One region of the Microbacterium sp. SORGH_AS_0888 genome, then DNA from elsewhere that is predicted to be linked to it. Evidence: riboswitches for the same ligand, from Rfam matches in the RefSeq annotation. Region 1 holds a riboswitch; the other holds the start of a gene.
The links. A riboswitch is a leader RNA that binds a small molecule or an ion and turns the genes downstream of it on or off. The one in region 1 is predicted to bind thiamine pyrophosphate.
Positions count from the first base shown of each region.

Region 1 (15,626 bases):
GGGCGGCTACCGGTTCGGCGACTACTGGCGCCTCGGGCTGCCGCTGACCCTCGTCTTCGTGCTCTTCGCGGTGCTCTACGTGCCGCTCGTGTGGCGGTTCTGAGCCGACCTGCTGGCAAGCTGGCAGGGTGATCACCGACGACGCGCTCGCATTCCTCGCCGAGCGCCACCTGGCCACCCTCTCGACGCTGGGGCGGGGCGGCCGCATCCACGCCGTGCCCGTGGGCATGACCTACGAGGACGGCATCGTCCGGGTCATCGGCAGCCGCGGGACGCAGAAGTTCGTCAACGCCGAGCGCTCCGGCCGCGCCAGCGTCAGCACGGTCGACGGCCGCCGGTGGCTGAGCTTCGAAGGCCCCGCGCGCGTGAACCAGGACCCGGATGCCGTCGCCCACGCGGTCGAGCTGTACGCCGCACGTTACCGTCAGCCTCCGCCGAACCCCGCACGGGTCGTGCTCGAGATCACGGTCGAGCGGGTCCTCGGCTCACCCCGGTTCCGCGGCTGAGCAGTCTCCGCCGCGGGCGCGCTCATGCAGCGCCCAGGCCGCCGTCGACGGGGAGGATCACCCCGGTGATGTAGCTCGCCGCAGGAGAGGACAGCCAGACGGCCGCATCCGCGACCTCCCGCGGCTGGGCCATCCGCCGCAGCGGGGTGGTCGCGGCCACCGCGTCCAGCGCGGCCCGCGGCGCGTTCGCGATCAAGGGCGTGTCCACGAACGCTGGGGCGATCGCGTTGACCCGGATCGCGTCCGCCGCATGCTCGAGCGCTGCGGCACGGGTCAGGCCCACGACGGCGTGCTTCGCCGCGATGTAGTGCGCCTCGCCCGGGACGGCTCCGAGGCCCGCCTTCGACGCGGCGTTGACGATGGCGCCGCCGCCGTGCTCGCGCATCCACAGGATCTGCTGCCGCATGGAGTAGAGGATCCCCTTGACGTTGATGGCGAACATCCGGTCCCACTGGGCCTCCGTGACATCCAGCAGCGTCGCCGGCTCGCCGATGCCGGCCGAGTTGAACGCCGCATCGAGCTGTCCGAAGGCGTCGACCGTGGCGCGCACCATGTCGCGGACGGACTCCTCGGAGGCCACGTCGACGCGGACCGCGGCGGCCTTGCCGCCGATGGCCACCGCCTCGTCGGCGACCGTGCGGGCGCTGTCGAGGTTGAGATCGGCGACGACGACGCGGGCGCCGGCGCGCACGAAGGCGAGGACCGCCTCCCGGCCGATCCCGCTGCCGCCGCCGGTGACGAGCGCGACTCGGCCTTCCAGTCCAGATTCCATGGGTGCTCCTTCTGCGAGGTGATCGACCGTCGGGCCGGTCGTTCGGGGGTCCGTTCTCGAGCGGGTGCTCAGCGCGGTGCGGCCGTGCCGATCGGCACGTGGCGTTCGATGAACTCGATCTGGCCCGCGATCACCGACTCGAACAGGTCGCCGACATAGATGCCGAAGTGGCCGGAGTCGAATCGCTTGATCTCGCCCCGCGGCGCGCGGCGGGCCAGCTCCTCCGTCGCCGCGGCGGGGGTCACGGTGTCCCGTTCGCACAGCGAGATCAGCAGCGGCGCCGTCACGTCGGCCGCTCGGAGACCGGGGCGGTAGTTCCGTACCTGGAGCATGACGCGAGCGGGGATCTCGGGGATCTCGAAGGGCACCCCCGCGGCTTCGTAGATCGCGCGGAACCCTTCGAAGGAGCCCGGAGCCGTCATGATCGCCACGTCGCCGGGGTTCCCGACCACGGGCACGCGCACCGGCCGACGCCCGAACAGCTTGGCCGCACGGTCTCTCAGCGCGAGCCGCGCCAGGCCCTGCGCGGTCTTCTTCGGGGTCGCGCGCCCGGTGGCCTCTCCGTCCGAGAAGGGGCACTGCGCGAGCACCGCGGCGATGCGGTGGTCGTCCGCCGCCGTCGTCATCACGTGTCCGCCTCCGAAGGATGTGCCCCACAGGATCACGCGCTCGGGGTCGACGCCTTCGAGGGTCCGGGCGAACGCCACGGCGCTGCGCCAGTCCTCCAGCTGTTCCGGGATGTCGACGAAGTCTCGCGGTTCGCCCGTGCTCGCACCGAAGTGGCGGTAGTCGAACGTCATGGCGACATAGCCGCGCTGCGCGAACCTCTCCGCGTAGACGTCCAGTCGAAGGCTCTTCACCCCCGACAGCCCGTGCGCGAGCACGATGATCGGGAGCGGTCCGCCGTCCTCGGCAGCGGCGGGACGGAAGATCGACGCGTCGCACTCGCCGTCCCCCGACCTGAACCGCGCTGCTGTCCAAGGCATCGATGCACCCGTCATGTGACTCTCCCATCACCGTTCTTCTTTGATCCGATCGCGGAGCCGGGCCCGTGAGCACCGGTGCTGTCATGCTCGCTCAGCGGCATGGCTCACACAATGTCGGATTGCACATTATCGATGGGTTGAAATGTGATAATCGCACTGTCTGAACAGTGTTCGGTCGTGAGAGTCGTGAGAGTCGTGAGAGTCGTGAGAGGAGTGCCATGTCCAGCGGCAGCGTGCGGGGCGCGACCGACGAGTTGCTGCGCAACACCGCCAAGGTGTTCCTCACCGACCCGACCGTCATACGGCCCATCCGGGAGGCGGTCGCCGACGCCACCGACCGCCGCTTCGGATCGGACCCCGCCATCTCGGAGGCGATCGGGGAGGCGGCCTGGGCCAACACGCAGCATTGGGCGCGCTCGATGTACGACGACCCGCAGCGCGACGTCGAGCCCCACCTCACGAGCCAGGTCGTCGGCATCGCCCGCGACGGATATCGGTGGGGCGAGGAGGCCACGTTGCGCGCCTCGTACCGCGCGGGCGAGCGGGCGACGTGGTCGCTCTGGATGACGATCGCCTTCTCGCTGTGCGACGACCCGGACGTCCTGCTCCCCGCGCTCGAGAGGGCCTCGCGATCACTGTCGCTCTGGATCGAGGCCACGGTCAGCGCCCTCATCGAGGTCCTCGAGCAGGAGCGCGCGACGCTGTCGGCGGATCAGCAGGTGCGCCGGCTCGAGCTGGTCAACCTCATCCTGGGCGGCGCCCCGGCGCCGCCGGCCGGCATGGACCGAAGGCTCGGCTACCCGCTGCGGGCGGCGCACCTCGGCGTCATCGTCTGGGCTCCCGCCCAGGTCGCCGATCGCGAGGCCCTCGTGCGCGCCGCCGACCGGCTCGGCCGCGTCGCGGAGTCCCGGAACCAGCTGCTCGTCCAGGCCAGCGCGTCGTCGCTGTGGCTGTGGCTGACCCCCGGCGTCCCGGTGCCGCCCGAGGCGATCGAGACGGCCCTGGCTCCCTACCGCGACGTCAGGCTGGCGATCGGGTCCCTGGACGAGGGCGTGGACGGCTTCCGGCGCACGCACGACCGTGCGCTCGAGACCCAGCGGCTGATGCAGACGCACAACGCCCACCCGATCGGCTTCTACGACGACGTCGCGGCCGTCCTCGTCATGGCCCGGGACGACGCCCGGCTGCGCGAGTTCATCCATGCCGTGCTCGGCCCGCTCGCCCTGGCGCCGCAGGAGCTGCGCGACACGCTGCGCACGTTCATCCACCAGCGCTACAACGCATCGCGGACCGCGGAGCTGCTGTTCACCCACCGCAACACGGTCCTCCAGCGCGTTCGCCGCGCCCAGAGCCGCCTTCCGGTCTCACTGGAGCGCCACGGCACCAACGTCGGCCTCGCCCTGGACGCGATGCACTGGCTGAACCTTCCGCAGCCGTAGGCGCAGCCCGCGCCGGCGGGGACGCGGCGGACGACTCGGCTCAGCCGGCGAGACCGAACAGCTGCAGCGGGTGGGTCAGCCGCCACCATGGGCTCGGGCCCTCGACATCCCCCGCGAGCACGAGGTCGGTCGTGGCGCTGTTCACCGGTCCCGTCGTGGTGAGCACGCCCACCTTCTCACCGGCGTCGCGTGCGTCGCCGAGCGAGAACGTGGTCGTCGCGGTCGCGGACGCGCCGTTCCAGAGCACGACGCTCGCGTCGGATGCCGTCACGACACCGACGGGGGAGCCCCACAGCGTGTCGACCTGGCCCACGGTCGTTCCCTCGGCCACGGCGGGCACCGGCTGCAGCTCCTTCTCGACCTGGGCGAACAGTGCCCGCGTGGCGGCATCCCGGGTCTCGTGGTCGGGCTGGCCGAGAACGCTCGCGAGGATCGTCACGGTCGTGCCCTCGACCGTGACCTGCTTGGCCGAGAGCAGGTTGTAGAGGTCGAGGGTGCCGGTCTTGATGCCGATGACGCCCGGGTCCGCCAGCAGCGCGTTCGTGTTGACGACGTGGCCGGCGCCGGGCAGGTCGACCGCGGGGGTGCGCACGATCTCGGCGATCACGGGGTTGGCCAGCGCCCGGCGGGCGAGGTCCAACAGCGCCGCGGGCGTCGCCGTGTTGCCCTCCTCGATGCCGGTGGGCTCCACGACCGTGATGCCGTCGATCCCGTGCTGGCGCAGCCACGCGTTGGCCGCGTCGGCGTACACCGCGTCGCTCGGCCAGATCCTGCCGGCCAGCCGGTCGGCGTAGTTGCCCGCCGAGCCGATCAGCATCCCCTGCAGCAGCTGATACTCGGTGAGGCTGCCGCCGACGGGGACGTCGAGCGAGGACTCGTCCTGCCCGAGGCGATCCCAGTACTCGACGCGGTCGCTGTAGGTGAACGAGTAGGAGGGGCCCTGCTCTCCGAGCGCGAGCGGCATCTTGTCGAGCACCACGAGCGCCGTCACGATCTTCGTGATGCTCGCCATGGCGCTGGCGGTTCCGGTCGAGGCCAGCGGCGACCCGACGCCGTCGACCGCGACCGAGGCGCTCCCCTCCGCGGGCCACGCGGGAGCCGCGGCCGCCGCGGCGGCCGGCTGGGGCGAGATCGGCGTGAGGGTCGGCGCGACCGCGTACAGCGGCCACAGCAGCACGGTCGCGCAGTACGCCACGACGAGTCCCAGGATGAACGCCGCCGGCACGACGACCGCCGGCCGCCACGGCGAGCGCCGGGGCGCGCGAGCGAGCAGGTCGGCGGCCACGGGCACGTAGCCGGTGCCGGCCTCGAGCTGCAGTCGGGGCGCCGAGCGTTCGGCCACGCCGCCCTCGTCGACCCAGCCGAGCGCCGCGGGCGCCGCGGCGGCGATCATGTGCTCGGAGGCCACGACGACGGTCGCGGACGAGGCCTGCCCGGCCTCGGAGGCGACGAGGACCGGAGGAGCCGTCACCGGCTCCTCGGGCGCATCCGCGCGGGCGGCGGCGGCCACGAGCAGCGGGACGGTCGCGGGGTCGACGACCGAGGTCTCGACCGTGGGGCTCTCGGAGGAGCCGCGGGCACGCAACGACCGTCGCGTGGTCGGCGGGCCTTCGGGGGTCACTCGCCTACGGTATCGCGGCGGGGGTCTATACTCGGCATCTACCACCACGGGAGTCCGGTGTTCCGGGCTGAGAGGAAGCGAATCCACGCTTCGACCGTCGAACCTGATCCGGATCATGCCGGCGCAGGAAGGAGCATCAATGCACACGTCTACGTCTACGTCCACGTCCGCATCCGTGCGGTCCGTCCACCTCCGCTGGCGGGTGGTCGACATCGTCGTCGCGAGCGTCATCGGGGTCGCCGCCGGCGTCATCTTCTGGATCTGGGGTCAGGCCTGGACGCCGCTCAGCACCGCGCTCGCCTTCCTCCCGGGGCTCGAGGGGCTGCTCTCCGGGGGCTGGCTGTTCGCCGGCGTCCTCGGCGGGCTCGTGATCCGCAAGCCCGGCGCGGCGCTGTACACCGAGATCGTCGCGGCGGTCGTCTCGATGGCCGTCGGCACCCAGTGGGGGTTCCTCACCTTCGTGTGGGGCGTCATCGAGGGGCTCGGCGCCGAGATCGGCTTCGCGCTCTTCCTCTACGGCAACTTCCGGCTCCTGGGCGCTCTCAGCTCGGGCGCGGTCGCGGGGCTGTCGGTGGCGCTGCTGGACACGAACTTCTCGTCGATCGCCGCATACGACCTCGGGGCGCGGGTCATCTACTTCGTCTCGGCCGTGGTCTCCGGCATCCTGATCGCCGGCCTCGTGTCGTGGCTCATCGTGAAGGCGCTCGCCGCGACCGGGGCGCTCGATCGGTTCGCCGCCGGCCGCGAGGCGCGCGCCGCCGACACGGCGTGACCGCAGCCGGGGCGCGCGTCGTCGCCCGCGGCTGGGGCTGGCGGCACGCCGGCCGACGCCGCTGGGCGACGACCGGGATCGACCTCGACATCGCCCCGGGCGAACGCGTTCTGCTGCTCGGCGCGAGCGGCGCCGGCAAGTCGACCCTGCTGCGGGGCCTGGCGGGCGTGCTCGGCGACGCCGAGGACGGCGAGGCCGCGGGAGAGCTGCGCATCGACGGCGAGGAGCCGGCGCGTGCGCGGGGCCGCGCGGGGCTCGTGCTGCAGGACCCCGACGCGCAGGTCGTGCTCGCGCGCGTGGGGGACGACATCGCCTTCGGCTGCGAGAACCTCGGCGTCGCGCGCGAGGAGATCTGGCGGCGGGTGGATGCGGCGCGGGATGCGGTCGGTCTCGCCGTGGGGCGCGACCACCCGGCGGAGGCGCTCTCGGGCGGGCAGAAGCAGCGGCTCGCGCTCGCCGGTGCGCTCGCGATGAGACCGGGGCTCCTGCTGCTGGACGAGCCGACGGCCAACCTGGACCCCCCGGGCGCCGCGGAGGTCCGCGACGCGGTCGTGCGCGCCGTCTCGGAGGCGGGGGCGACGCTCGTCGTCGTCGAGCATCGCGTGGCGCTGTGGGCCGAGCACGTCGACCGCGTCGTCGTGCTCGCCGCCGGCGGAGGGCTCCTCGCGGACGGCGCGCCCGCGGAGGTGTTCGCGGTCCACGGTGTGACGCTCGCCGAGGCCGGCGTGTGGGTGCCGGGTCGACGGGTCGGGATCGATGCGCGCCCCCGGCTCGGCGAGGCGCCCGAGGTGCTGGGCGCGGCCGGGCTCGCGGTGGGGCGGCGCGGGTTCGGCGAGCGGATGCCGCGGGTTGCGACATCCGGGGTCTCGGTCGTGCTGCGCGCCGGACGTGCGCTGGCGATCACCGGGGCCAACGGCGCCGGCAAGTCGACCCTCGCCGAGACGCTCGCGGGACTGCGGGAGCCGCTGGCCGGCGAGGTCACGGCATCCGCCGCGTTGCGCGGGGGCGTGCGGGGGGCGCCGCACCGCTGGCGGTCGCGCGACCTCCTGACGCGGGTGGGCATGGTCTTCCAGACGCCGGAGCACCAGCTGCTCACCGCCCGCGTCCGCGACGAGCTCGCGGTCGGCCCGCGCGCGCTCGGGCTCGGCGAGGCCGAGATCTCCGCGCGGATCGAGCCGCTGCTGGAGCGGCTGCGGCTCGGTCACCTCGCGGACGCGAACCCCTTCACCCTGTCCGGCGGTGAGAAGCGGCGGCTGACGGTGGCGGCGGCGATCGCGACCGAGCCGCGCGTGCTGCTGCTGGACGAGCCGACGTACGGGCAGGACGCGCGCACCTGGCAGGAGCTCGCCGACCTCATGGATGCGCTGCGCTCGGCGGGGACCGCCGTCGGCTTCGTCTCGCACGATCCCGACCTGGTGGCGCTGCTGGCCGATGACGAGCTGACCCTGGGATCGGCCTGATGTCCGCGCTCCCTCTCCCTCCCGCTGTCCCGCCGCGCCTCGCCTCCGCGCCCCTCGCCCCTCATGCATGTCCCACTTCCGACCGCAGCATGTCCCACTTCCGACCGCAGCGCACTCCGCTCAGCGGTCGAAAGTGGGACATGCTCGGCGGGGCGGGCGGTGCAGGCGGTGCACGCAGGGCGGGCGAGGGGGGATGCCGATGAGCCTGTTCACGATGGATGTCGCCCGCAGCCCGCTCGCGCGCGTCAACCCGGTCGCGAAGCTCGCGGCGACGCTCGCCGTCTCGGTGACGCTGCTGCTCTCGATCGACCCGGTCTCCGCCGGTGTCGCGCTGGCGGCGACCCTCGTGCTGCTGCCCTTCGCGCGGCTGCCCGCGCGGGCGGTGTGGCTCCGCCTCTGGCCGATCGTCGTCGCGGCGCTCATCGCCGGCGCCGGCACCGTGCTCTACGGGCGCGCCTCCGGGGAGGTCTTCTTCCACTGGGGACTCGTGCGCGTGAGCGAGGGCTCGCTGGATCTGGCGATCGCGATCGTGCTGCGCGTGCTGGCGATCGCGGTGCCCTCCGTTCTGCTGTTCGCCACGACCGACCCCACCGATCTCGCCGACGGGCTCGCCCAGGTGCTGCGCCTGCCCGCCCGTTTCGTCCTCGGCGCGCTCGCCGGGCTTCGCCTGGTCGGCCTCCTCGTCGCCGACTGGCGCGAGCTCGGGATGGCGCGGCGTGCCCGCGGCGTCGCCGACCGCGGCCGCATCCGTCGTTTCCTCGGCCAGGCGTTCGCGCTGCTCGTGCTCGCGATCCGGCGGGGCACGAAGCTGGCGACCGCGATGGAGGCACGGGGTTTCGGCGCGCGCGGAGCCCGCAGCTGGGCGCGGCCGTCCCGCCTCGGGTGGCGCGACGCGGTGCTGGTCGCGATCGCGATCGCGGTGGCGGCCGCATCCGTCGTCGCAGCCGTGATCGCGGGCACCTGGACCCTGGTCTTCGCCCTGTAGCCCGCGGCTCGCCCGGTTCCGCGCGGAAGACGCGGCACGAGCACGGGCGCGGCACGAGCACGGGCCGCAGGCGGGAGGCGCCGGGGGTGCACGGCGCGGCGGGCGCACCGCGCGGCCGAGACGCAGTCCCGCGTATGCTGGCACGGGATGCCGGGATTCGAAGGAGAACGCATGGACATCACGGGTTCGTCCGCCCTTGTGACCGGAGGGGCCAGCGGCCTCGGGCTCGCGACGGCGACCGCTCTCGCCGCCGCGGGCGCCGCCGTCACGATCGTCGACCTCGAGGGCTCGCCGGGCCCCGCGCGGGCCGCGGAGCTCGGCGGCTCCTTCATCGCCGCCGACGTCACGAGCCCCGAGCAGATCGCCGCGGCGGTCGAGCGCGCCGCCGCACCGGCCCCGCTGCGCCTGGTCGTCAACTGCGCCGGAATCGCCCCGCCGGCCAAGGTGCTCGACCGCGAGGGCGAGCCCACCCCGCTCGCCGACTTCGAGAGGCTCGTGCGCGTGAACCTCATCGGCACGTACAACGTGATCGCCCAGGCCGCGGCGGTCATGGCCCGCAACGATCCCGCCGCCGGGGGCGACCGGGGCGTCATCGTGAACACCGCGAGCGTCGCCGCCTTCGACGGCCAGATCGGCCAGCCGGCCTACTCCGCCTCCAAGGGGGGCGTGCACGCCATGACCCTTCCCGTGGCGCGCGAGCTCGCCCGCCACGGCATCCGGGTGTGCACGATCGCGCCGGGGATCATGGAGACCCCGATGCTCAAGGGATTGCCCCAGGCCGCGCAGGACTCGCTCGGACAGCAGGTGCCCTACCCGTCTCGGCTCGGCCGACCGGACGAGTACGCCTCGCTCGTGCTCGAGATCGTCCGCAACGGCTACCTCAACGGCGAGACCATCCGACTCGACGGCGCGATCCGGATGGCGCCGCGATGAGCGACACGATCCGCTACGAGGCGCACGGCGGCCTGGCCCGGCTCACGCTCAACCGCCCCGCCTCGCTCAACGCCATGGACTTCGAGATGGGGGAGCGCTGGCGCGAGCTCACCCATCGCGTCGCCGACGATCCCGACATCCGGGCGGTGATCCTGGATGCGGAGGGCCCGGCCTTCTGCGCCGGCGGCGACGTGATCGCGATGTCGGCGCAGGAGTCGGGCATCGGCGCGTCGATCACCGCGATGGCGCACGTCATCCACGACGGCATCCGTGCGCTCACGAGCAGCGACACCCCGGTCGTGGCCGCCGTCCAGGGCGCCGTCGCCGGCGGCGGGCTCGGGCTCATGCTCGCGGCCGACTACGTCGTCGCGGGCGAGCGCGCCCGGTTCGTCTCGCGCTACGCGAACATCGGGCTGACCCCCGACCTCGGCGTCACGACGCTGCTGCCCGCCGCGATCGGCCGGACGCGCGCGCTCCGGCTGCTGCTGCAGGACGAGACGATCGATGCCGCGACGGCCCTGGACTGGGGCCTCGTGAGCGAGGTCGCCGACGACCCCGCCGCCCGGGCGGAGCAGATCGCGCGGTTCTGGCTCGACGGCGCCGCGGCGGCGTTCGGCCAGGCCAAGCGGCTCGTGCGCGCGGGCGCCGGTCGCACGTTCGAGGAGAACCTGGCGGACGAGGCCGTCACGATCGGGGCGGCGTCCGAGACGGATGCCGCCCGCACCCGCATCCGCGCGTTCGCCGCCGCGTCCGCCCGCACCGCCACGAAGGAGAAGCCGTGACCGACACCCCGCCCCTGGCAGGCAAGACCATCCTGATGTCCGGCGGGAGCCGCGGCATCGGGCTCGCGATCGCCCTGCGCGCGGCGCGGGACGGCGCGAACATCGCGCTCCTGGCCAAGACCGACGCGCCGCATCCCAAGCTCGAGGGCACCGTGCACACGGCGGCCGAGCAGATCCGGGAGGCGGGCGGGCAGGCGCTGCCGATCGTCGGCGACGTGCGCGACGAGGACTCGATCACGCAGGCGGTGCTGAAGACCGCGGGGGAGTTCGGAGGGATCGATGTCGTCGTCAACAACGCGAGCGTCATCGACCTGTCGGGGTCGCTCCAGCTCTCGACGAAGAAATACGACCTCATGCAGGACGTCAACGTCCGCGGCACGTTCCTGCTCTCGCGCGCCGCGCTGCCGATGCTCACCGAGGCGGCGAACCCCCACATCCTCTCCCTCTCGCCGCCGCTGAACCTCTCCCCGCGCTGGCTGGGGGCCCACACCGGCTACACGCTCGCCAAGTACGGCATGACGATGGCGACCCTGGGGCTTGCGGCGGAGTTCGCGAAGGACGGCGTGGCCGCCAACACGCTGTGGCCTCGGACGACGATCGCGACGGCTGCCGTGCAGTTCTCGCTCGGCGGCGAGCGGATGATGCGCGCGAGCCGCACGCCCGAGATCTACGCGGACGCGGCGTACGAGGTGATCACGCAGCCGGCGCGCACGTACACGGGGCAGACGCTCGTGGTCGAGGACGTCCTGGAGGCCGCGGGGGTCACCGACTTCGCGCGCTATGCGGCGGTGCCCGGCACTCCGGACACGGAGCTGTTCCCCGACATCTTCCTGGACTGAGGCCCGCGGCCGGCGCCGCGGCTCGCACCTGGCACACAGGCAGCTCCCCCTACCCTTGCGCAGTGTCCTTCTCCGCCCACAGGCCCGGCCGTTTCGGCTCCGACGGCCGCATCGAGCTCTCGTCCGAGACGCCCGAGGACGAGCCGATGTACCTGAGCGACGTCCGTGCGCAGCAGGGCGAGAGCCCGGATGCGGCGACCCTGCCCATCGACGAGACCACGCCGGCCGAGCCGGTCGAGACCACGACGCCCGAGCAGACGGCATCAGAGGAGCCCGAGCCGGTCGCGCAGCGGCCGACGACGCGCGTGCCCCGTGAGCGACGCGGACGACGGCTCCCGCTGTGGCGGCGGCTCGCGGTGCTGGGCGGGGCCGACAACGAGATCCTCGACGACGTGCCGAGCGAGACGTCCCGCTTCGTGCAGATGTTCTTCGTGCTCGCCGGGACCGCGCTCGTCTCCGCCCTGTCGATGACGTTCGCGCTCATCACGGGCGTGCGGATCTCGATCTGGCTCGCGGTGCCGCTCGCGATCGTGTGGGCGCTCATCATCTTCAACCTCGATCGCTTCCTCACCTCGACGATGCGCTCCACGCGCAACCTCTGGCGGCTCCTCGGGCTCGCGTTGCCCCGCGTCATCATGGCCGCGCTCATCGGCATCGTCGTCGCCGAGCCCCTCGTCCTGCAGGTGTTCCACAACGACATCGCTCGCGAGGTGACCTCGACCAACGTCGTGCAGGCCCAGACCGATCAGGACGCGGTCGCCAACGGCCCCGAGAAGCAGGCGCTGGATGCGGCATCCGCCTCCCTCGCCGCCCTGCAGAACCAGGCCGCCACCGGCATCGTGGCGGGGACCTCCTCGACCTCGGCCGAGTCGGTCGCCGCCCAGGCGACGGTGGACCAGCTCACGACCCAGCTGGCGGACCAGCAGAAGGTCATCGACCAGGCGAGAGCGCTGTACCAGTGCGAGCTGACGGGCGAAGGGGCCGGCACGGTCCCCGGCTGCACCGGTCTGCAGGGCGAGGGCGCGAGCGCGGATGCGGCGAAGGCTCAGCTGGCGCAGGCGCAGTCGGCGTACGACGCGCTCGCGAACCAGCTCACCCAGGCGCAGGCGACGCTGGCCGCCGCGAACGGCGCCAGCACCGAGGCCGCCGCGACCTCCGCCGAGCAGAACAAGAAGCAGGCCCAGGACCAGCTGCCGGCGGCGCAGGCGCAGTACGACGCCGCGCTCGCCGCCTACAACGATCGGGCGGCGGCCGTCGCCGGCGGGAACGCGGATGCGGTCGGCCTGCTCAGTCAGATCGGCGCGCTCGAGCGGCTGTCCGAGCGAGAGCCGACGCTGGCCTGGGCGCACTGGCTGATCGCAGCGCTGTTCTTCATGATCGAGCTGTTGCCGGTGCTCGTGAAGGTGCTGACGAGCTACGGCGACCCCTCGCTCTACGAGAAGGCCGAGACCATGCGCAAGCAGGTCGCGCTCGACCGGGTGACGGCGAAGACCTGGCGCGAACGCGCCGCGATCGTCACCGCGCCTCCCTCCGCGACATCCCCCTAGATCAGTCCGTGGCGCGCGAAGGCGTTGTGCACGCCGTCGTCGAGGACCGCGGTGGTGACCTCGTCCGCGATGGCCTTCAGCTCCGGGTCTGCGTTGCCCATCGCGATGCCGGTGCCGCAGACCTCGAACATCTCGACGTCGTTCCAGCTGTCGCCGATGCCGATCGCGTCGGCGGCGTCGATGCCGAGGTGGGCGAGCACGGCCGTGATGGCCGAGCCCTTCGTCACGCCCTTCAGCCCGATCTCGCCGTTGGAGCCGCCGGGGAGCGGGATGCTGCCGGGGATCACGTGGAACCGGTCGCCGAGCTCGGCACGGGCGCGGTCGACGGCATCCGGCGCATCGCTGAGGAACACGGCCTTCGCCACCTGCTCGCGGTCGATCTCGGCGAGCTCGCGGAACCGCGGCGGCCGCTGGGGAGCGGTCTGCGGGTCCACGGGCCCGTGGGGGCGGATCGAGGCCAGCATCGCCTCGACGGCGCGCTGCACGGCGGCGTCGGCGTAGACGCCCTCGCCCGTCTGCAGGAAGTAGTGGATGCCGTGGCCCTGGAAGAACGCCTCCAGCCGGTCGACCGCGTCGAGGGGCATGGGCTCGGCCACGACGGACACGTCACCGGCGACCGCGTACGCGCCGCCGTTGGTGATGGCGCCGTCGAAGCCGATCTCGCGCACGGCGGGATGGATGTCGCCGGCGGAGCGTCCCGTGCTGAGGTAGACGAGGGCGCCGCGCTCGCGCGCTTCGCGGATCGCGGTCACGGTGGAGGGGGCGATGGTGCGGCCGTGGTCGAGGATCGTGCCGTCGACGTCGAGGAAGGCGATGCGGGGAGGGGTCACGATGTTCCATTCTCGCCGGTGCGGCGTGCGCGTGGCCGACTCACCGGCCGGGAACGTCCATAACTCAGGCAGAATCGCGCCCGGAGGCCGGTTTCGGGCCCCAGCGGCGCGAATCGCCTGAGTTATGAACGCCTGCCGGGGTCAGCGGGTGAGGGACGCGCCGTTGGTGCGGATCACCTCGGCGTACCAGCCGAACGACTTCTTCTCGAAGCGCTCGAGCGTGCCGCTGCCGTCGTCGTTGCGGTCGACGTAGATGAAGCCGTACCGCTTGCTCAGCTGGGCGGTCGAGGCGCTCACGATGTCGATGCATCCCCACGAGGTGTAGCCGAGGACCTCGACGCCGTCCGCGATCGCCTCTCCCACCTGCACCAGGTGGTCGTTGAGATAGGCGATGCGGTAGTCGTCGATGACGGTCTTGACGCCGTCGACCTCCACGAGCTCGTCCTTCGCGCCCAGCCCGTTCTCGACGATGAACAGCGGCTTCTGCCAGCGGTCCCAGAACTGGTTGAGCACGAGCCGGAGCCCCACGGGGTCGATCTGCCAGCCCCACTCGCTCGCCGGGAGCGTCGGGTTCGGCACCCCGCCCATGATGTTGCCCGCGCCGGCGACCTTCTTCTCCGGGTCGGCGGTCTGGGCGACGGACATGTAGTAGCTGAACGAGACGAAGTCGACCGTGTGGGTCAGATCCTCGCGGTCCTCGTCGGTGATCTCGAGCTCGATGCCCTTCTCTCCCAGCGTCCGCAGGAAGTATCCCGGATAGGCGCCGCGGGTGTGGACGTCGCCGTAGACCAGGTTGGAGTGGTCGAAGTCCATGACCGCGAGCGCGTCGGCGGGGGAGGGGGTGAGCGGGTAGGTGGGCATCGACAGCACCATGCACCCGATCTGCGCGTTCGGGGCGATCTCGTGCGCGATCCGGGTGGCGCGCGCCGAGGCCACGAGCTCGTGGTGCATCGCCTGGTAGAGCTGTGCGTCGCTGAGCTCCTCCTTCGGCGTGTTGATGCCGCCCGACATGAACGGCGCGTGCAGCAGCGAGTTGATCTCGTTGAAGGTCAGCCAGTACCGCACGCGGGACCCGTAGCGCTCGAAGAGCGTGCGGGCGTAGTTCTCGTAGAAGCCGATGAGCCGGCGGTCGGTCCAGCCGTCGTACGTCTCGGCGAGGTGCAGCGGCGTCTCGTAGTGCGAGATCGTGACGAGGGGCTCGATGCCGTGCTTCTCGAGCTCGTCGAGCACGCGGTCGTAGAAGGCGAGGCCCTCCTCGTTGGGCTCCGACTCGTCGCCGAGGGGGAAGATGCGGCTCCACGCGATCGAGAACCGGTAGACGCGGAAGCCCATCTTCGCGAACAGCGCGATGTCCTCGGCGTAGCGGTGGTAGAAGTCGACCGCCTCGAGCTTGAGGTTGTCGGGCGTCGGTGCCGCGGTGCGGGGCCCGACGATGCCCTGCGGCATGACGTCCTGAACCGACAGGCCCTTGCCGCCCTCCGCGTAGGCGCCTTCGACCTGGTTCGCCGCGGTGGCGCCGCCCCAGAGGAAGCTCGGGGGGAAAGGGGTGGATGTGTTCATTGCTCTGTTCCGTTTCGTGTTTCCGGGAACCGGTCGGGCGGGGCGCGCGGCCCCGCCCGACACGGGATCAGCTCGCAGCGACGACCTGCTCCACGGCGACGGCCACGAACAGCGGCTCGCCGTGCGCGATCGGGCCGGACGCCGGGGATCCGATCGTCGGGTAGAGATCGGGGTTCGTCACGACGACCGGGGTCGTGAGGTCGTAGCCGGCGGCGGTGATCGCCTCCCGGTCGAACTCGACCAGCAGGTCACCGGCCGCGACCTGCTGACCGCTCGTGACCTTGAGCGCGAAGTGCTCGCCGCCCAGCTTGACCGTGTCGATCCCGATGTGGATGAGGACCTCGGCGCCGTCGGCATGCCGCAGCCCGATCGCGTGGCCGGTGGGGAACGCGGCGACGATCGTCGCGTCGAAGGGGGCGTACAGTGCGCCGCTGCGAGGCCGGATCGCCACGCCCTGACCGAGCGACCCGTCGGCGAAGGCGGCATCCGGGGTCTCGCTCAGCGGCACGACGGTCCCGTCGACGGGGCTCAGCACCTGGAGGTCGGTGCTCTCCGGGGCGGGCGCCTGGGCGCTCGGCTCCTTGAAGCCGACGA
Region 1 is NZ_JAUTAZ010000001.1:1,711,364-1,726,989, reverse strand. Features, by position in the region: gene QE381_RS08360 (SLC13 family permease) at 1-103, shown strand, start outside; gene QE381_RS08355 (PPOX class F420-dependent oxidoreductase) at 129-506, shown strand; gene QE381_RS08350 (SDR family NAD(P)-dependent oxidoreductase) at 529-1,278, opposite strand; gene QE381_RS08345 (alpha/beta hydrolase) at 1,347-2,264, opposite strand; gene QE381_RS08340 (CdaR family transcriptional regulator) at 2,483-3,703, shown strand; gene QE381_RS08335 (D-alanyl-D-alanine carboxypeptidase family protein) at 3,744-5,324, opposite strand; TPP riboswitch at 5,361-5,471, shown strand; gene QE381_RS08330 (ECF transporter S component) at 5,464-6,096, shown strand; gene QE381_RS08325 (ABC transporter ATP-binding protein) at 6,093-7,556, shown strand; gene QE381_RS08320 (energy-coupling factor transporter transmembrane protein EcfT) at 7,756-8,541, shown strand; gene QE381_RS08315 (SDR family NAD(P)-dependent oxidoreductase) at 8,713-9,474, shown strand; gene QE381_RS08310 (enoyl-CoA hydratase/isomerase family protein) at 9,471-10,256, shown strand; gene QE381_RS08305 (NAD(P)-dependent oxidoreductase) at 10,253-11,095, shown strand; gene QE381_RS08300 (DUF4407 domain-containing protein) at 11,158-12,642, shown strand; gene QE381_RS08295 (Cof-type HAD-IIB family hydrolase) at 12,639-13,472, opposite strand; gene QE381_RS08290 (glycoside hydrolase family 1 protein) at 13,614-15,032, opposite strand; gene QE381_RS08285 (beta-glucoside-specific PTS transporter subunit IIABC) at 15,100-15,626, opposite strand, start outside.

Region 2 (15,626 bases), 1.2 Mb from region 1:
GCGATGGTCGGCAATGTGCCGATCGCGGTCGGCTTCGGCAACGGCGCGGCCGCACCCGCCGGCTACATGGTCGCCACCGTCGTGCTCACTCTCTTCGCCATCGGCTACGCCGCGATGTCCAAGCACATCACGGCGACCGGCGCGTTCTACGGGTACATCTCGCACGGTCTCGGCCGCGTCATCGGGCTCAGCGCCGGCATGCTCACGACGCTCGCCTACATGGTCTTCGAAGCATCCCTCGTCGGCATCTTCGCGTTCTTCTGCAGCAACCTGGTGCAGTCGCTCACGGGTGCGAGCGTCCCGTGGATCGTCTTCGCAGTGATCATGCTGGTCGCGAACGCGACCCTCACCTACTTCGACGTCAACGTCGCTGCGAAGATCCTGGGCGTGTTCCTCGTCACGGAGGTCCTCATGCTCGCAGCCATGGCCGTGTCGGTGCTGGTGCGCGGCGGAGGCCCAGAGGGGTGGTCGTGGGCGTCGCTGAACCCGCTCAACGCGTTCGTCGATCTCTCCGGCTCCGTGCCCGCCCCCGACGGCGGCTCCGCCATCGCGGTCGCCGGGTCCGCCGGCATCGGTCTCTTCTTCGCGTTCTGGTCCTGGGTGGGGTTCGAGTCGAGCGCCATGTACGGCGAGGAGTCCCGCAACCCGAAGAAGATCATCCCGATCGCGGTGATCGGGTCGGTCGTGGGCATCGGCATCTTCTACGTCCTCGTCTCCTGGCTGGCGATCGTGGGAGTGGGGCCCCAGACGGCGATCGCCCTGGCGCAGGACAGCGCGACCTCGAGCGACATCTTCTTCCGGCCGGTCGGTGAGAACCTCGGCCAGTGGGCCGTGATCATGTTCCAGATCCTCCTGGCGACCGGCTCGTTCGCCTGCGGCATGGCGTTCCACAACAGCGCGTCGCGATACCTCTACGCGCTCGGACGTGAGGACATCCTCCCGGGGCTGGCGCGCACACTCGGCCGCACGCACAGCGTGCACGGCTCGCCGCACGTCGCGGGCTTCGTGCAGAGCATCGTCGCGACCCTCATCGTCGTCGCCTTCTTCGTGACGGGGCAGGATCCCTACGGCGCGCTCTACGGCCTCATGGCCATCCTCGGCACGAGCGCCATCATGATCGTGCAGGCGGTCGCCGCGATCGCGGTGATCGGGTACTTCCACGTGCGCGGTGCGCACCCGGAGACCAAGCACTGGTTCAGGACACTCGTCGCGCCCGCTCTCGGCGCCGTCGGAATGATCTACGTCGTGTTCCTCCTGGTCGCCAACGCGGAGTTCGCCGCGGGAACCGCGGCGGGAAGCCCGGTGTTCGCCGCCATCCCCTACATCGTCGGCGGTGTCGCGCTCCTGGGGGTGGTGTGGGCCCTCGTGCTGAAGAAGGTGTCGCCTCAGCGATTCGCGCGGCTCGGCCGCGTGATCCTGGACGAGGCGAAGGAGCGCTGATCCCGTGACCGCGGTGCGCTCCACGATCCTCGACGCGAACGCGTACGAGGCGGATCCGGACGAGACGACGGAAGCCGGCAGCCTGATCGCGCGGCGCCGTCGGCTCCTCGGCCCCGCCTATCGGCTCTTCTACGAGGACCCGGTGCGGCCCGTGCGCGGCTCCGGCGCCCACCTCTACGACGTCGAAGGCGTGGAGTACCTGGACGTCTACAACAACGTCGCGAGCGTCGGACACGCTCATCCCCGTGTCGCGGAGGCGATCGCACAGCAGGCGGCGCGCCTCAGCACGCACACCCGTTATCTGTCGAGGCCGATCGTCGACTACGCGGAGGACCTCCTCGGCACGATGCCCGCCGCGATCGCGCGCCTCATGCTGACGTGCAGCGGTTCGGAGGCCAACGACCTGGCGGTGCGGATGGCGCGTGCGGCCACCGGAGGGACCGGTGTGATCATCACCGAGGAGGCCTACCACGGGAACACCGACCTCGTCTCCGGGCTCTCGCCCGCGCTCGGCTCCGGGTCGCAGATCGGGCCCGCGGTGTGGACCGTGCCCGCCCCCGACACCTACCGGGCCGACGAGGACCCCGGCGCCACGTTCGCGGCGGCGGTGCGGGTGGCTCTGTCGGAGATGTCGGCGGCGGACATCAGGCCCGCGGCGCTCCTGGTCGACACGATCTTCTCCTCGGACGGCGTCTACTCCGACCCGCCCGGTTTCCTCGCACCCGCGGTGGACGCGGTGCGGGCGGCGGGCGGCGTGTTCATCGCCGACGAGGTCCAGCCCGGGTTCGGGCGGACCGGCTCGGCGTTCTGGGGTTTCGCGCGTCATGGCCTGACCCCCGATCTCGTCACGATGGGCAAGCCGATGGGCAACGGGTACCCGGTGGCCGCCGTGGCCGGAACGGCCGAGGTGCTCGACGTCTTCGCGCGCGAGGTGCCGTACTTCAACACGTTCGGTGGCAACGACGTCGCGATCGCGGCGGCGCAGGCCGTGCTCGACGTCATCCGCGACGAAGGGCTGCAGCAGCACGCTGCCGATGTCGGCGCCTACTTCCGCTCGCAGCTGCGCACGCTCGCGACCCGGCACGAGGCCATCGGCGACGTGCGGGGCGATGGCGCGTTCACCGGCCTCGAGCTCGTGGCCGATCGGGCGCGCAAGCGTCCGGACGGTCCGCTGGCGACGCGGACGGTGAACGGGCTCCGCGCGCGGCGCGTGCTGACCTCGGTCTGCGGACCACAGGGGAACGTGCTCAAGCTGCGCCCGCCGCTGCCGTTCACGCGCGCCGACGCGGATCGTTTCGTCACGGAGCTCGACGCGGTGCTCGCTCGGGTGAGCTGAGCGCGAGCGGCGCGGCGAAGAACGCCCTCTCGTGCTGCGCCGACACAACGAACGCGTCGCGCATCCGACCGCGCGCAGCGACCGATGCTCCCGCGGCATGACGGAAGACGATGTCGATGGCGCGGTCGGTCGCGGCGCGGAACGCAGGATCCGCATAGGTCTCGATCCATGCGGTGTACGGGTTCTCCGGCGTCGCCGCGGGCAGCAGCCGCTCGCCGATGTCGACATACATCCAGAAGCAGGGGAGGACGCCGGCGACGAGCGCGCCGTAGTCGCCCCGCGCCGCGAGGGCCAGCAGATGATCGATGTACGCGGTCGTGGTCGGACTCGGCGCCGCGTCGAACAGCCCATCGGTCGAGAGCCAGCGGCTGTGCAGCTCGAGCTCGGCCGCGATCGCACCGGCTGCGCTCGAGGACCAGAAGGTCTGCTCCTCGGATGTCGGGGCGAGCGCGCTCGCGTGCGCGAGCACCCGTGCGTAGTCGCGAAGGTACAGGGCATCCTGCGCGAGGTACCAGCGGAACGCCGCTGCCCCGAGCGTTCCGTCGGCGAGGCCTCGCAGGAAGGGGAGGTCGTCGGTCGCGTCGCGGATCCCGCGGATGCCCTCCCACCACGCGGCGGCGACGTGCTCCGGCGCGACGGGGTCGCCGGCGCGGTCCCAGAGCCCGGCGAAGTGCGAGACGGGTCCGTTGCCCGCACCCACGCGGAGCCCGTCGGCGGCCTCCAGACTCTCGGTCAGCCACCGCTTCGCCTCCGCGATCGCCGGGCCCCATGACCCGCGACGTGCGCGGAGCGTCGCGACCGCCGACGAGAGCGAGCAGCCGGTGCCGTGTGTGTGGCGTGTGCGCACGCGGTGCGACGGGTACTCGGTGACACTGCCGGTCGCGGCATCCACAAGGGCGTCGCAGGCAGCGGCGGTGTTGAAGTGCCCGCCCTTGGCGAGCACCGACACGCCGTGTCCCTCGGCGAGCAGGCGCGCCTGTGCGAGCGCCTGCTCCCAGGTCTCCGCCTCCGCTTCGTCGAGCAGCGCCGCCAGCTCCGGGCGGTTGGGCGTGACGAGGTCGACGAGCGGAAGGATGTCGCGCAGCGCCGACTCGGCCGCCTCACCGAGCAGCCGGTCGCCGCTGGTGGCCACCATGACCGGGTCCAGCACGACGATGGGCGGTCGCACCGTCTCCAGCCAGTCCCGGACGGTGTCGACGATCTCCCGGTCGAACAGCATGCCGATCTTGACGGCGTCGATCTCGACGTCGTCGCTCACCGCACGCAGCTGCTCCGCGAGGAAGCCGACGGGCGGCACGTGGATGCTGCGCACGCCGCGCGTGTTCTGCGCGACGAGAGCGGTCACGACCGCCATCCCGTAGCCGCCGTTCGCCGCGATGCTCTTGAGATCGGCGTGGATGCCGGCGCCTCCCGTCGGGTCGGTGCCGGCGATGCTGAGAATGCGCGGCGCGGCCGGCGGCGTGCCCCGGTTCACGCGGGATCTCCGACGAAGAGCCGTGCGGCCGCGGTCGGATCCGGGGCCGCTCCGACCGCCGAGGCGACGGCGACTCCCGCGAGGCCCCCGGCGCGGAGCACGGCCACATCGCTCGCGACGATGCCGCCGATCGCGACGGCCGGCAGCGGACACGTCGCGGCGCGGCGGATCACGCCCTCGATCCCGAGCGGGGCCGGGGCGTCGAGCTTGGTGGTCGTCTCGCGGACCGTGCCGATTCCGACGTAGTCGACGCGCGCGGGGGAGGCCGCCGCATCCTGCAGCTCCTCCGGCGTGGCCGCGGTCAGCCCCACCACGGCGTCCGGGCCCACGAGACGCCGCACGTGGTCGACCGGGATGTCCCGCTGGCCGACGTGGACACCCGCCACCGCGGCGCGGTTCGCGCGCGCGGCGAGGAAGACGTCCACACGGTCGTTCACGATCACGGCGACACGCTCGGGCACGGCGGACGCGACGGCGTGCACGAGCGCGAGGAGATCGCGAGCGGACGCGTCCTTCGCCCGCACCTGCACGGCGGTGACACCGCCGGCGACGGCGAGCCGGACCGTGTCGAGCACCCCGCGTCCGGCCGACGCCGCCGCGCGCTCGTCGGTGATGAGGTAGAGCGAGAGGTCGATGGTCACGCGATCCGCCCCTCGGCCACCAGGTCGGCGGAGCGGAGGGACGCGAGCGCGTCGACGAAGGCGACCGCGAAGCCGGCCGGTCCGGCCGCCGCGTGGGCGGCGCGCTCGGCCGCGATGCCGTAGCCGAGACAGGCGGTCACGACGGCCTCGAACGGGTCTGCATGGCTCGCGACGTAGGCGGCGATGACCCCGCCCAGCGCGCAGCCGCCGCCCGTGACGCGGGTGAGCAGGACGTCGCCGCCCGTGATCCGCACGGTGCGCCGGCCGTCGGTGACGAGGTCCACGGGGCCGGAGACCGCGACGACCCCGCCGGATGTGCGGGCGAGCGCGAGGGCGGCGTCCGCGGCACCCGCCACATCGTCCGCCGCGTCCACCCCGCGCCCGCCCGTCCCGGCTCCCGCCAGCGCTCGGATCTCGGAGGCGTTTCCGCGGATCACGGTCGGTCGCCGCGTCAGGAGCCGGTGGGCCAGGTCGGTCCGCACCGGCAGAGCGCCGACGGCGACGGGGTCGAGCACCCACGGGCGGCCCATGTCGGCACAGGCCTCGGCAGCCTCGAGCATGCCCTCACGCTGTTCCGCGCCGGGCGTGCCGAGGTTGATGAGCACCGCGGACGCGGCACCCGCCATCGGGCCCGCCTCTCCCGGCACGTCCACCATCGCCGGTGACGCGCCCACCGCGAGCAGGGTGTTGGCCACGAAGTTCACCGTGACCGCGTTGGTCAGGCACTGCACGAGCGGCGCTGTCGTTCTCACCTCCTCCACGGCCCAGAAGGCGGCGGACAGAGACGGCGATGACGTGCGCAATGGCGACATCCCTTCGCTAGTACGAACTAGATCAGGTTCGACGGGTGTGATCTCAGCCCTCCCGGGCACCCCGTGTCACTGCTGACGAGGTTACCTCAGCGCATCGCCTCGCCGATGTAGGAGTACTTCAGGAACACCTCGGCGGCGATGCCGGCCTCCTCGAGGACACCCTGCACGGCGCTCAGCATGTAGCTCGAGTCCCAGCCGAGATACAGCGAGTGCGTCTCGTCGAGGGTCTCCCACTGTCCGTGCCAGGCCTGGCCGGCGTAGACCGGCCCGCCACGGCGCGCGCTGTCCTCGAGCACCGCGGCACGCGCATCCGACCACAGCCGGAGGAACACCCGCCGGAAGAGATGGCGGATGTCGTAGACCTCCCAGTGCTCCCCGCGATACTCCACGTACGCGTACTCGCGCTCCCAGCCGTGGGGCCAGCCGCGACGGGGCACGGCATCCAGGATCGGCGTGAGGCCGTCGTCGTCGATCGCGGTCACGCGTGGGCGGGCCCACAGCGAGACCAGCTGCCGCGTGAGACGCTCCGTGCGCTCGGCGATCGCGGACGTTCCCCAGCTCTCGACCCGGCCGAGCTCCTGGCTGAGCGACACCCGCGATGTCCCGTAGAGCCCGCGTTTGGCAGGGAAGGACGCATCCATCGCCCGCTCCGCGAGCGCCTCCTCGAGCAGGGTGAGGTTGCCGAGCGTCTCCGTCAGGGCGCGCGCGCTGTTCTGCTCGTCGTCGCCATAGTCTCGCCAGGCCCGGCGGCCGTCGCCCGTCCAGTCGTCCCCGGGAGCGACGGGCAGGACGTGCTCGACGTCGAGACCCGCGACACGCGGAAGCCCGGCGAGGCGGCCCAGCACGTACGCCGGGTGGGGGAGAGCGCCGTACTTGACCGCGACGCGCACGCGCTCGTCCGAGGGCGAGATGCGCGCGATCGCCCGCTCGAGCGCGTCACCGCCGTCCGCGTGGGCGCGGCACAGCCGTGCGACGATGCGATCGAGCGGCACGCCGACGAGGGTCCGTCGCAGCAGGAGCGCCTGCAGGTACTCGAGCACCTCGATCAGCGCCGCCTCGTCGCGGAGCCCGTGGCGGCGCTCGGAGAGCAGCCGCATCACGAGCGAGTGCAGCCGTGGGCCGAACGTGTTCAGGTACGCGAGCTGGCGCCCGATCGCCTCGGACTCGGCGTGGGCGGGCTGCCGGAGGACACGATAGATCTCGGAGAAGTCCCGCCACTGGGCGGCCTGGTCGTGCAGCGAGTCCGCCTCCAGACGCGGGAACTCGCGCCGGAAGGCGTCGTACACCCCCCGACCGCCCCATACCGTGACCTCGCGGCCCGTGCGCATGACGAGGTAGTGGCGCCAGAACTCGCCGATCGCCTCACCCGTGTTCTGCTCGATCGGGACCCAGAACGACTCCTCGACGTCGAGCTGCTGCGCATGGCTGAGCCCCATCAGGACGTAGTTGTGGATGAGCTCGTGGTCCCGCAGCGGCTCGCCCGTGGCGTTCAGGCTCTCGAAGATCTGCTGCGCCCCCGCGTGCGGGCCGAGGGTGATCGACACGTGTTCCAGGCGCTGCAGCCCCCGCCAGATGCGGGGCACCTCCTCCGCCCGGATCTGGCTGCGGAAGAAGGCGTAGTTGTCGGCGAAGCGCGAACCCTGCGCGCCGTCCGCGCCACGGTCGAGCACGACATCCTCGAAGACTCCCGCCCACGCACGATGCGGCCGAAGCTTGGTGCGGCGGGGATCGTCGGGGCGGACGAGCACGCTCGCCATCTCCTCGGCCAGGGAGGGGTCGTTCGGGCGCACGGTGTGCTGGAGCGCGGCGACCAGCAGCATGAGCGTCGTGATGCGCTGCTGGCCGTCGATCAGCACGAGCTCGTCGTCAGATCCCTCCGTGCGCGTCGACAGGATGGAGGCGAGGAAGTGCGTGCGGCCGTCGTCGGCGTCCGCGACCGCGCGGATGTCGGAGAGCAGCTGATCGCACCCGCCGATGTCCCAGCGGTACTGACGCTGGTAGACCGGGACGACGATGCCGGAGACACGGGACGAGAGCCACGCGAGGGTGCCCACCGCCGTCGCGTCGACGTTGGTGGCGGCGGCAGGGGAGAGGGTCATGGCGGTCGTCCTTCGCAGCGGCACCGGCATCGGAGCGCGCCGCGGCCGGGTCCGATTTTACCGGCCCGCCTCCCAGGGGTGCGGCAGCCCGCGGGAATAGGCTGACCTTACCTGGGCCTGTAAAAACTTCGCTGGCCCCGACCGAAAGGCATGATTCGTCATGGGTTACATCACGTCCGCCGCGCTCGAGGAGACGGGTTACGTCGTCCTGGATCGCTACAACCAGGAGCTGGACCCCAAGGAGTGGCTCGACATCGAGTACAACGACTGGAAGTCCTCCGGTGACACGCGCTTCGCGCCGCTCGCGAGCGCTTTCGGCGAGATCGAGTGCAACGGCTTCTGGAACCACAAGCCGCCGCGCACGGACAAGGACGGCGTCTGGATCCCTTCCCAGGTCGAGAAGGCGCCGAACCTCGCGCGTCGCGCACAGGAGCCGGGCGCGAACGTCGGGCGGTGCCGCGTGATCGAGCTGCAGCCGACTCCGTACGGCGACTGCCTCTACAACCTGCACCAGGACGACAACAACCGCCTCAACCCGGACGGGACGGGCTGGGTCGTCCGCGGCTTCTTCAACCTGACCGACGACACCGACAGCTTCTTCGTGCTGCGCCACAACCGCACCGATCCGGAGGGGGAGGTGCGCATTGCGCTGCCCGCCGGCGCGCAGCTCATCATCGACACGCAGCGGCTGTGGCACGCGGCGACGCACCGCGGCACCGAGCCGCGCTACTGCCTGATCACCTCGTGGGAGTCGGGCCCCGAGCTCGACGCCTACATCGAGAAGTACCACGGCGTGAACCACGTCGAGAGCGTCCCGATCTCGCAGGAGGAGCTCGACGCCGGTCAGGCGGAGCAGGCCCGCAAGGATGCCGCACGAGCCGCCTACTACGCCGCAAAGGGCCGCGCCGAGGTGCAGGCCATGAGCGAAGCCTGAGCCGTCCCGTCTCCTGAGGCGCCCCCGGTCCGACGACCGGGGGCGCTTCTGTGTTTTCGCCCGCCGAAACCGTTGCTCCATGTGGGACTGTGTTGTAATCTGTGGCTATCCAAAGGAGGCCACCGTGTACGCGATGGAGCGCCAAGAGGCGATCGAGGGCATGCTCCTCGTCGACGGACGAGTGTCGGTGACCGACCTTGCCCGCCGCTTCGGCGTCACGACCGAGACGGTGCGACGCGACCTGGACGCGCTCGAGCGTCAGGGCTCGGTGATCCGGGTGCACGGCGGCGCTATCGCGCCCGACAGGCAGAGCACGACCGAGGCGACGCTCGTCGAGCGGTCCACCTTGCGGGGCTCGCAGAAGCACGCGATCGCGCGTCGCGCGCTCTCGGCCATCGGGTCCGGCTTCCGCGGATCCGTGTTCCTGGACGCCGGCACCACGACGGGTGCGGTCGCCGCTCTCCTGCCCGCGCGACTGGCCGAGCAGGGCGGCCAGGCGGACGTCGTCACCCACGCCTTCAGCTTCGCCGGCCCACTCGCCGACGCCGACCGTGTCGCCCTCACCGTGATCGGCGGCCGGGTGCGCAGCGTCACCTCCGCCGCCGTCGGCGCGCAGACGGTCGAGGCGATCGGAGCGCTCCGTCCCGACATCGCGTTCGTGGGGACGAACGGCATGTCGGCGGAGTTCGGTCTGAGCACGCCCGATCCCGAGGAAGCGGCGGTCAAGCGGGCAATCGTGCGGTGCGCCCGGCGCACAGTGGTTGTCGTCGACGGCAGCAAGTTCGACCGCGAGCTGCTGGTCGGCTTCGCCCCTCTGACAGACATCGATGTTCTCGTGACCGACACGCCGCCCGCCGGGGAGCTCGCCTCCGCGCTCGGCGATGCCGGAGTGGAGGTATGGCTCGCATGATCGTCACACTCACCGCCAACCCCTCCCTGGACCGGGCGATCAGCCTGGCCGCGCCGCTGCGGCCCGGCCAGGTGCAGACGGCACTCGGAGGACGTGAGGATGCGGGCGGCAAGGGGATCAACGTGTCCCGCGTCGTCGCACTCGCCGGCGAGGACACGCAGGCCGTGCTGCCGCTGTCCGCCGACGACCCCTATCGTGCCGTGCTGGACGGTGCGGGGATCACGTACCGAGCCGTCGGGGTCGACGGGCACGTGCGGTCGAACCTGACGATCGTCGACGCCGACGGCGAGACCACGAAGCTCAACCTGCCCGGCACCGCGCTCGACGCCGCGCAGCGGCAGGCTCTCATCGATGCCGTGGTCGCCGCCTCCGCGGGGGCCGACTGGCTCGTGCTCGCCGGCTCTCTCCCGCCCGGCGCGGGCGACGCGTTCTACGTCGACGTGATCCGTGCGGTCCGCGCGGGCTCCCGGCCGCCGCGCATCGCGGTCGACACCTCGGACGCGGCGCTGCGCGCCGTCGTGGCGGAGGGTGCCCCGGATCTCATCAAGCCGAACGAGGACGAGCTCGCCGAGCTCGCCGGCATTCCGCTCGACGAAGGCGTCGACCTCGTCGCCGCGGTCCTGCCCGTGGCACGCTCCCTCGTGCCGGCGCGGGTGGGGGCGGCGCTCGTGACGCTCGGCGCCGCGGGGGCCGTGCTGGTCACGGCCGACGGTGCATGGGCGGGACGTCCGCCGCGCATCCGCGTCGTCAGCACGGTCGGCGCCGGTGACAGCTCGCTCGCCGGCTTCGTGCTCGCCGCGGCACGCGGCGCGAGCCCGGCCGAGGCGCTTCGCCAGTCGATCCGCTACGGCGCCGCTGCGGCCTCCCTGCCCGGCACGCAGGCGCCGCGTCCCCTCGACCTTCCGCAGGGCGATGTGCCCGTGCGTTCCCTCTGATCCCGTACCACCGACCACTGGAGGTCATCGTGTCCGACACCATCACCCCAGCCCTCGTCTCGCTCGATGCGAGCCTGGGCGACGACAAGGCCGCGGTCATCCGTGCCCTCGCGACGCGCGTCGTCGCCGAGGGACGCGCGACAGACGCGGAAGCGCTCTTCGAGGACGCCTGGGCCCGCGAGCAGAAGGATGAGACCGGGCTGCCCGGCGGGATCGCGATCCCGCACGCGAAGAGCGCGGCCGTCACGACTCCTTCGCTCGCTTTCGCCCGTCTGTCCCCGGGGGTCGACTTCGGCGCGCCCGACGGACCCGCCGACCTCGTCTTCCTGATCGCCGCCCCCGCGGATGCCGCGGAGGCGCACCTCGCGGTGCTGTCGAAGCTGGCGCGGAGCCTCATGCAGTCCGACTTCACCGACGGACTGCGCGCGGCGCGCACCCCCGACGACGTCGTGCACATCGTCCGCGTCGCGATCGGCGAGGAGGCGGCGGCCCCTGCCGCCGAGCCCGCGGCACCCGCCGTCGCGCCGGTCGCGACCGCGGACGAGTCCCTCACGATCGACGGGCGCCCGGCCCGGATCGTGGCTGTCACGGCCTGCGCGACAGGAATCGCGCACACGTTCATGGCTGCCGACGCCCTGACCGCGGCCGGCAAGAAGGACGGGGTCGAGCTGACCGTCGAGCCCCAGGGGTCCAGCGGCTACCAGGCGCTGCCCTCCTCGGTCATCGACGCGGCGGACGCCGTGATCTTCGCCGTCGACGTCGACGTCCGTGAGCCGCAGCGCTTCGCCGGCAAGCCGGTCGTTCGCGCGGGCGTGAAGCGCGGGATCGAACAGCCCGACGCGATGATCCGGGAGGCCGTGGCGGCCGCCAAGGACCCGGCCGCGCCGCGCGTGTCCGGGTCGGCCTCCTCCGCCTCCACGGCTCCCGCAGCCCCGCAGTCCTGGGGAGCGAAGATCCAGCGCGTGCTGCTGACCGGCGTGAGCTACATGATCCCCTTCGTCGCCGGTGGCGGGCTCCTCATCGCACTGGGGTTCCTCCTCGGCGGCTACCAGGTCACGGCCAATGCCGCGCACGTCATCGTGCAGAACTCGCTCTGGGACCTCCCGACCACCGACATCACCTCGCCGCTCGGTCCGCTCGGGCAGTACCTCGGCTCGGTCGCGTTCATGATCGGCTCGACCTCGATGGGCTTCCTCGTCTCGGCACTCGCGGGCTACATCGCGTTCGCGATCGCCGACCGTCCCGGGATCGCCCCCGGTTTCGTGGCCGGCGCCGTCGCGGTGCTCATGAACGCGGGCTTCATCGGCGGCATCATCGGCGGCCTGCTCGCCGGCGTCGTGGCGTGGTGGCTGGGGCGTCTCGACCCGCCGCGCTGGCTCCGCGGCCTCATGCCGGTCGTGATCATCCCGCTCATCGGATCGATCGTGGCCTCGGGCCTGATGATCCTGTTCCTCGGTCGACCGATCGCCTCGCTCATGGAGCTGCTCAACGACGGCCTGACGAGCCTCGCCGGGACGGGCGCGATCGTGGGCGTCGGCGTCATCCTCGGCCTCATGATGTGCTTCGACCTCGGCGGCCCCGTCAACAAGGTGGCCTATGCGTTCGCGACCGCGGGTCTTGCGACCGCCTCGACGAGCGACATCCACGCCGTGCCGTTCCTCATCATGGCCGCCGTGATGTCCTCCGGCATGGTCCCGCCGCTCGCGATGGCGCTCGCCTCGACGGTGCTGGGTCGCGACGCGTTCACCCCGGTCGAGCGGGAGAACGGCAAGGCGGCATGGCTGCTGGGCGCGTCGTTCATCAGCGAGGGAGCGATCCCGTTCGCCGCGGCGGACCCGCTTCGTGTGATCCCGGCGAACCTCATCGGAGGCGCGATCACGGGTGGCCTCAGCATGGCGCTGGGAGTCTCGTCGCTGGCGCCGCACGGCGGGATCTTCGTGTTCTTCGCCATCAACCCGTTCTGGGGTTTCGCGTTCTCGATCGTGGCAGGTACCGTCGTGACTGCGTTGATCGTCGTCGCCCTCAAGAAGTGGGTCGGACGCAAAGAACTCGCCGAAGCAGAGGTGACGCCGGCCGTCGTGGCCAGCGCCTGACCCCGTTCCCGACGAAGAAGAGAGAAGAAGAACATGGCTGAACGCCAGGCCACCATCGCCAGCGCCTCCGGGCTGCACGCCCGCCCCGCGAAGCTCTTCGTGCAGGCGGTGCAGGAGAAGAAGATCCCGATCACGATCGCTGCGGAGGGCGGGCCCGACCTGAACGCCGGCAGCATCCTCTCGCTCATCGGCCTGGGGGCCGGCAAGGGCACCGTCGTGACTCTCAAGTCGGACGCGGAGGGCGCGGATGCCGCCCTCGACGACCTGGTGAAGCTCCTCGAGACGGACCTCGACGCGGAGTAATCCCGCGCGCCCGTGCTCGCCGACTCGAGCCCGGCGACGGTCAGATGTCCAGACCGTCGCCGGGCTCGAGTGCGTAGAAGCGACCGCCGCCCTGCTCCGTCGCCCAGGTGAGGCGGGCGCGGCCCATCTCCAGGCCGGCGCGCGACAGCGTCATGTCGTGCGTCGCGAAGGCCTGCCGCGGCGAGACCGCGATGACGAAGTCCATGGCCTCACCGATCTTCAGCCACGGCGCTCCCACGGGAGCGGCCAGGAGCTCGATCTCGCGGCCGTGCGGGACAGCATAGGAGTCCCCCGGGTAGTAGAACGCGTCGTCGACGAGAACGCCCACGTTGTCGACGACGGGGATCGACTCGTGGATGACGCTGTGCCGCCCGCCGAAGAACTCGAGCCGGAAGGGCTCAGCCTCGACGACATCGCCGGGGGAGACCACCCGGATGTCGTAGCCGGCCGCTGCCTGCGCGACGCCCTCGGGCGCGTAGATGGGCACTCCGGCGTTCTTGTCGAGAACCCGGTCGAGATGCTCGGGCGTCCAGTGATCGGGGTGCTCGTGCGTGAGCACGACCGCGACCACGCCGTGCAGGTCGACGAGCGGGGTCGTGAAGCTGCCGGGGTCGACGAGGAGCTTCTTCCCGTGCTTCTCCAGGGTGAGAGCCGCGTGCTCGTGCTTCGTGATGCGCATGCACTGAGTCAACTCCCGCGGCGGGCGGGAGGCAAGCCGATGCAGATGCCCGGCTCGATTTGGCGGACTCGGAAAAGGCGTGGCATAATCGAACGGTTGCCTCCGGAGCTGCGGAGACAACGAAACGGCCCCATCGTATAGCGGCCTAGTACGCCGCCCTCTCACGGCGGTAACGCGGGTTCGAATCCCGCTGGGGTCACAGATGACAGAAGAGCCCCCGGAGTTCCGGGGGCTCTTCTGCGTTCGCGGGCGCGGGGATGCGGGTCAGTCGCTCAGCAGGCGCACGGGGCGGGCGCTCTCCGGCGCGAGCGCCGATCGGCCCGCGACAGAGACCTTGCGCACATAGGGCAGCGTCCGGTCGACTTCACCCCACCGCTGTTCCGCCTCATCGTCACCGATGTCGTGCGGCACGAGAACGGGGGAACCCGGCATCCAGTTGGCCGGCGTGACCACGTTCTGACGGTCGGCGATCTGGAGGGAGTCGACCACGCGAAGGATCTCGGCGAAGTTCCGCCCCGTCGTGGGCGGATAGCTCAACGTGAGCCGCACACGGTGCTGCGGGTCGATGACGAAGACCGACCGGATGGTCGTCACATCGCTCGAGCTCGGGTGCAGCATCCCGTACAGCCGCGCCACCGTGAGACTCGGATCCGAGATGAGCGGGAATCGCACGGGCGTCCCGAACGCTTCCGTCAGCTGCTCCGCCCAGACGGCGTGGCCGGCCGGCGTGCCCGTCGAGAGCGTCGCGACCTTGACATCGCGTCGCGTGAACTCGGGCGACAGCCGTGCGATCTCCGCGACCTCGGTCGAGCAGACAGGTGTGAAGTCTCTGGGGTGCGAGAACAGCACGACCCACGAGCCTCCCTGCCACCCGTACAGATGCAATGGTCCGTCCTGGCTCTCCGCGCGGAAGTCGGGGGCGCGGTCGCCGAGCAGCAACGTCGTCATCGAGCGACGACCTCGGATGCGCCGCGCTCGACGATGCGCAGTCGATCCTCCGCCCCCGCTCCCGCGAACACGGCGCGCAGATGCGCGTTGTCCTCGCGGAAGTGCTTCCATGAGTCGTTGTGGATCGGGACGATGACGGCATGCGGGAGGAGATCGGACACCTCGAGCGCGCGTTCGTTGGACAGTGTGATGTAGTCCCCGTCCGCGAGCTCGGCGAAGCCGGCGCCGCCGAGGAACAGGATCGCGACCTCGATATCGGGATGGGCTTGCGCGATCTCGCGGACGACATCGACCGACGAGTTGTCGCCGCTCACGTAGGTCGTGGGCACCCCGTCGCCGTCGATGACGAATCCGGTGACGGGGCCGATGAGCTGCCACACGCCGTCGGGGCCGTGCTGCGCCGGAACACCGGTGATCGTGAGCCGTCCGCCTTCCGGCAGGTCGAGGCTCGCGCTCTTGCCGTCCAGACCGACGACGCCGTTCCCGAGACGCTCAGCGCCGACATCGGTGCTGTAGACGTGGGGGACATCCTTGATGAACTCCTTCCCGGAGTCGTCCAGGTTGTCGATGTGGTGATCGTGCGAGACCAGCGCGACGTCGATGCGGCCCACCTCCTGCGGGGACAGCGCCGGGGCCTCCGTCCGCTCGACGCCCTGCAGTCCCTCCGTGTTCGGGTGACCGGTGTAGTCCTGCGGCTGGTCGAACGTCGGATCCGTGATGATCCGCAGCCCGCCCACGCCGATGATCGCGGTCGGACCGCCGAGGGGCTGGATGGTGAGCGCGTGCCGCGTGGCTGTGGAGGACATCGGTCTTGCCTTTCGTGTTCGTCGAGAGCTGCCCCTGAGCGGGTGCCTGACTGCCAGTGAACCCGGGACCCGACGACGCGACTAGTTCGAGAAACGCACTCATTACGCTCTGTGAACGCGGAACCGCCGGCGAGCCGCGGAACAGGATCGACTGAGGCATCCGAAGAAGCCCGCGACCCACGGAGGCGCGCATGCCCGATGTCGCCGACGAGCTCG
Region 2 is NZ_JAUTAZ010000001.1:487,895-503,520, forward strand. Features, by position in the region: gene QE381_RS02370 (APC family permease) at 1-1,440, shown strand, start outside; gene QE381_RS02375 (aspartate aminotransferase family protein) at 1,445-2,776, shown strand; gene thiD (bifunctional hydroxymethylpyrimidine kinase/phosphomethylpyrimidine kinase) at 2,739-4,250, opposite strand; gene thiE (thiamine phosphate synthase) at 4,247-4,891, opposite strand; gene thiM (hydroxyethylthiazole kinase) at 4,888-5,643, opposite strand; TPP riboswitch at 5,686-5,777, opposite strand; gene QE381_RS02395 (DUF262 domain-containing HNH endonuclease family protein) at 5,790-7,802, opposite strand; gene QE381_RS02400 (hypothetical protein) at 7,963-8,736, shown strand; gene QE381_RS02405 (DeoR/GlpR family DNA-binding transcription regulator) at 8,861-9,646, shown strand; gene QE381_RS02410 (1-phosphofructokinase family hexose kinase) at 9,643-10,581, shown strand; gene QE381_RS02415 (fructose-specific PTS transporter subunit EIIC) at 10,611-12,674, shown strand; gene QE381_RS02420 (HPr family phosphocarrier protein) at 12,708-12,977, shown strand; gene QE381_RS02425 (MBL fold metallo-hydrolase) at 13,018-13,656, opposite strand; tRNA gene QE381_RS02430 (tRNA-Glu) at 13,783-13,855, shown strand; gene QE381_RS02435 (redoxin domain-containing protein) at 13,921-14,604, opposite strand; gene QE381_RS02440 (MBL fold metallo-hydrolase) at 14,601-15,410, opposite strand; gene QE381_RS02445 (helix-turn-helix domain-containing protein) at 15,602-15,626, shown strand, end outside.
Region 2: another riboswitch for thiamine pyrophosphate. It lies ahead of thiM (hydroxyethylthiazole kinase); the one in region 1 lies ahead of QE381_RS08330 (ECF transporter S component).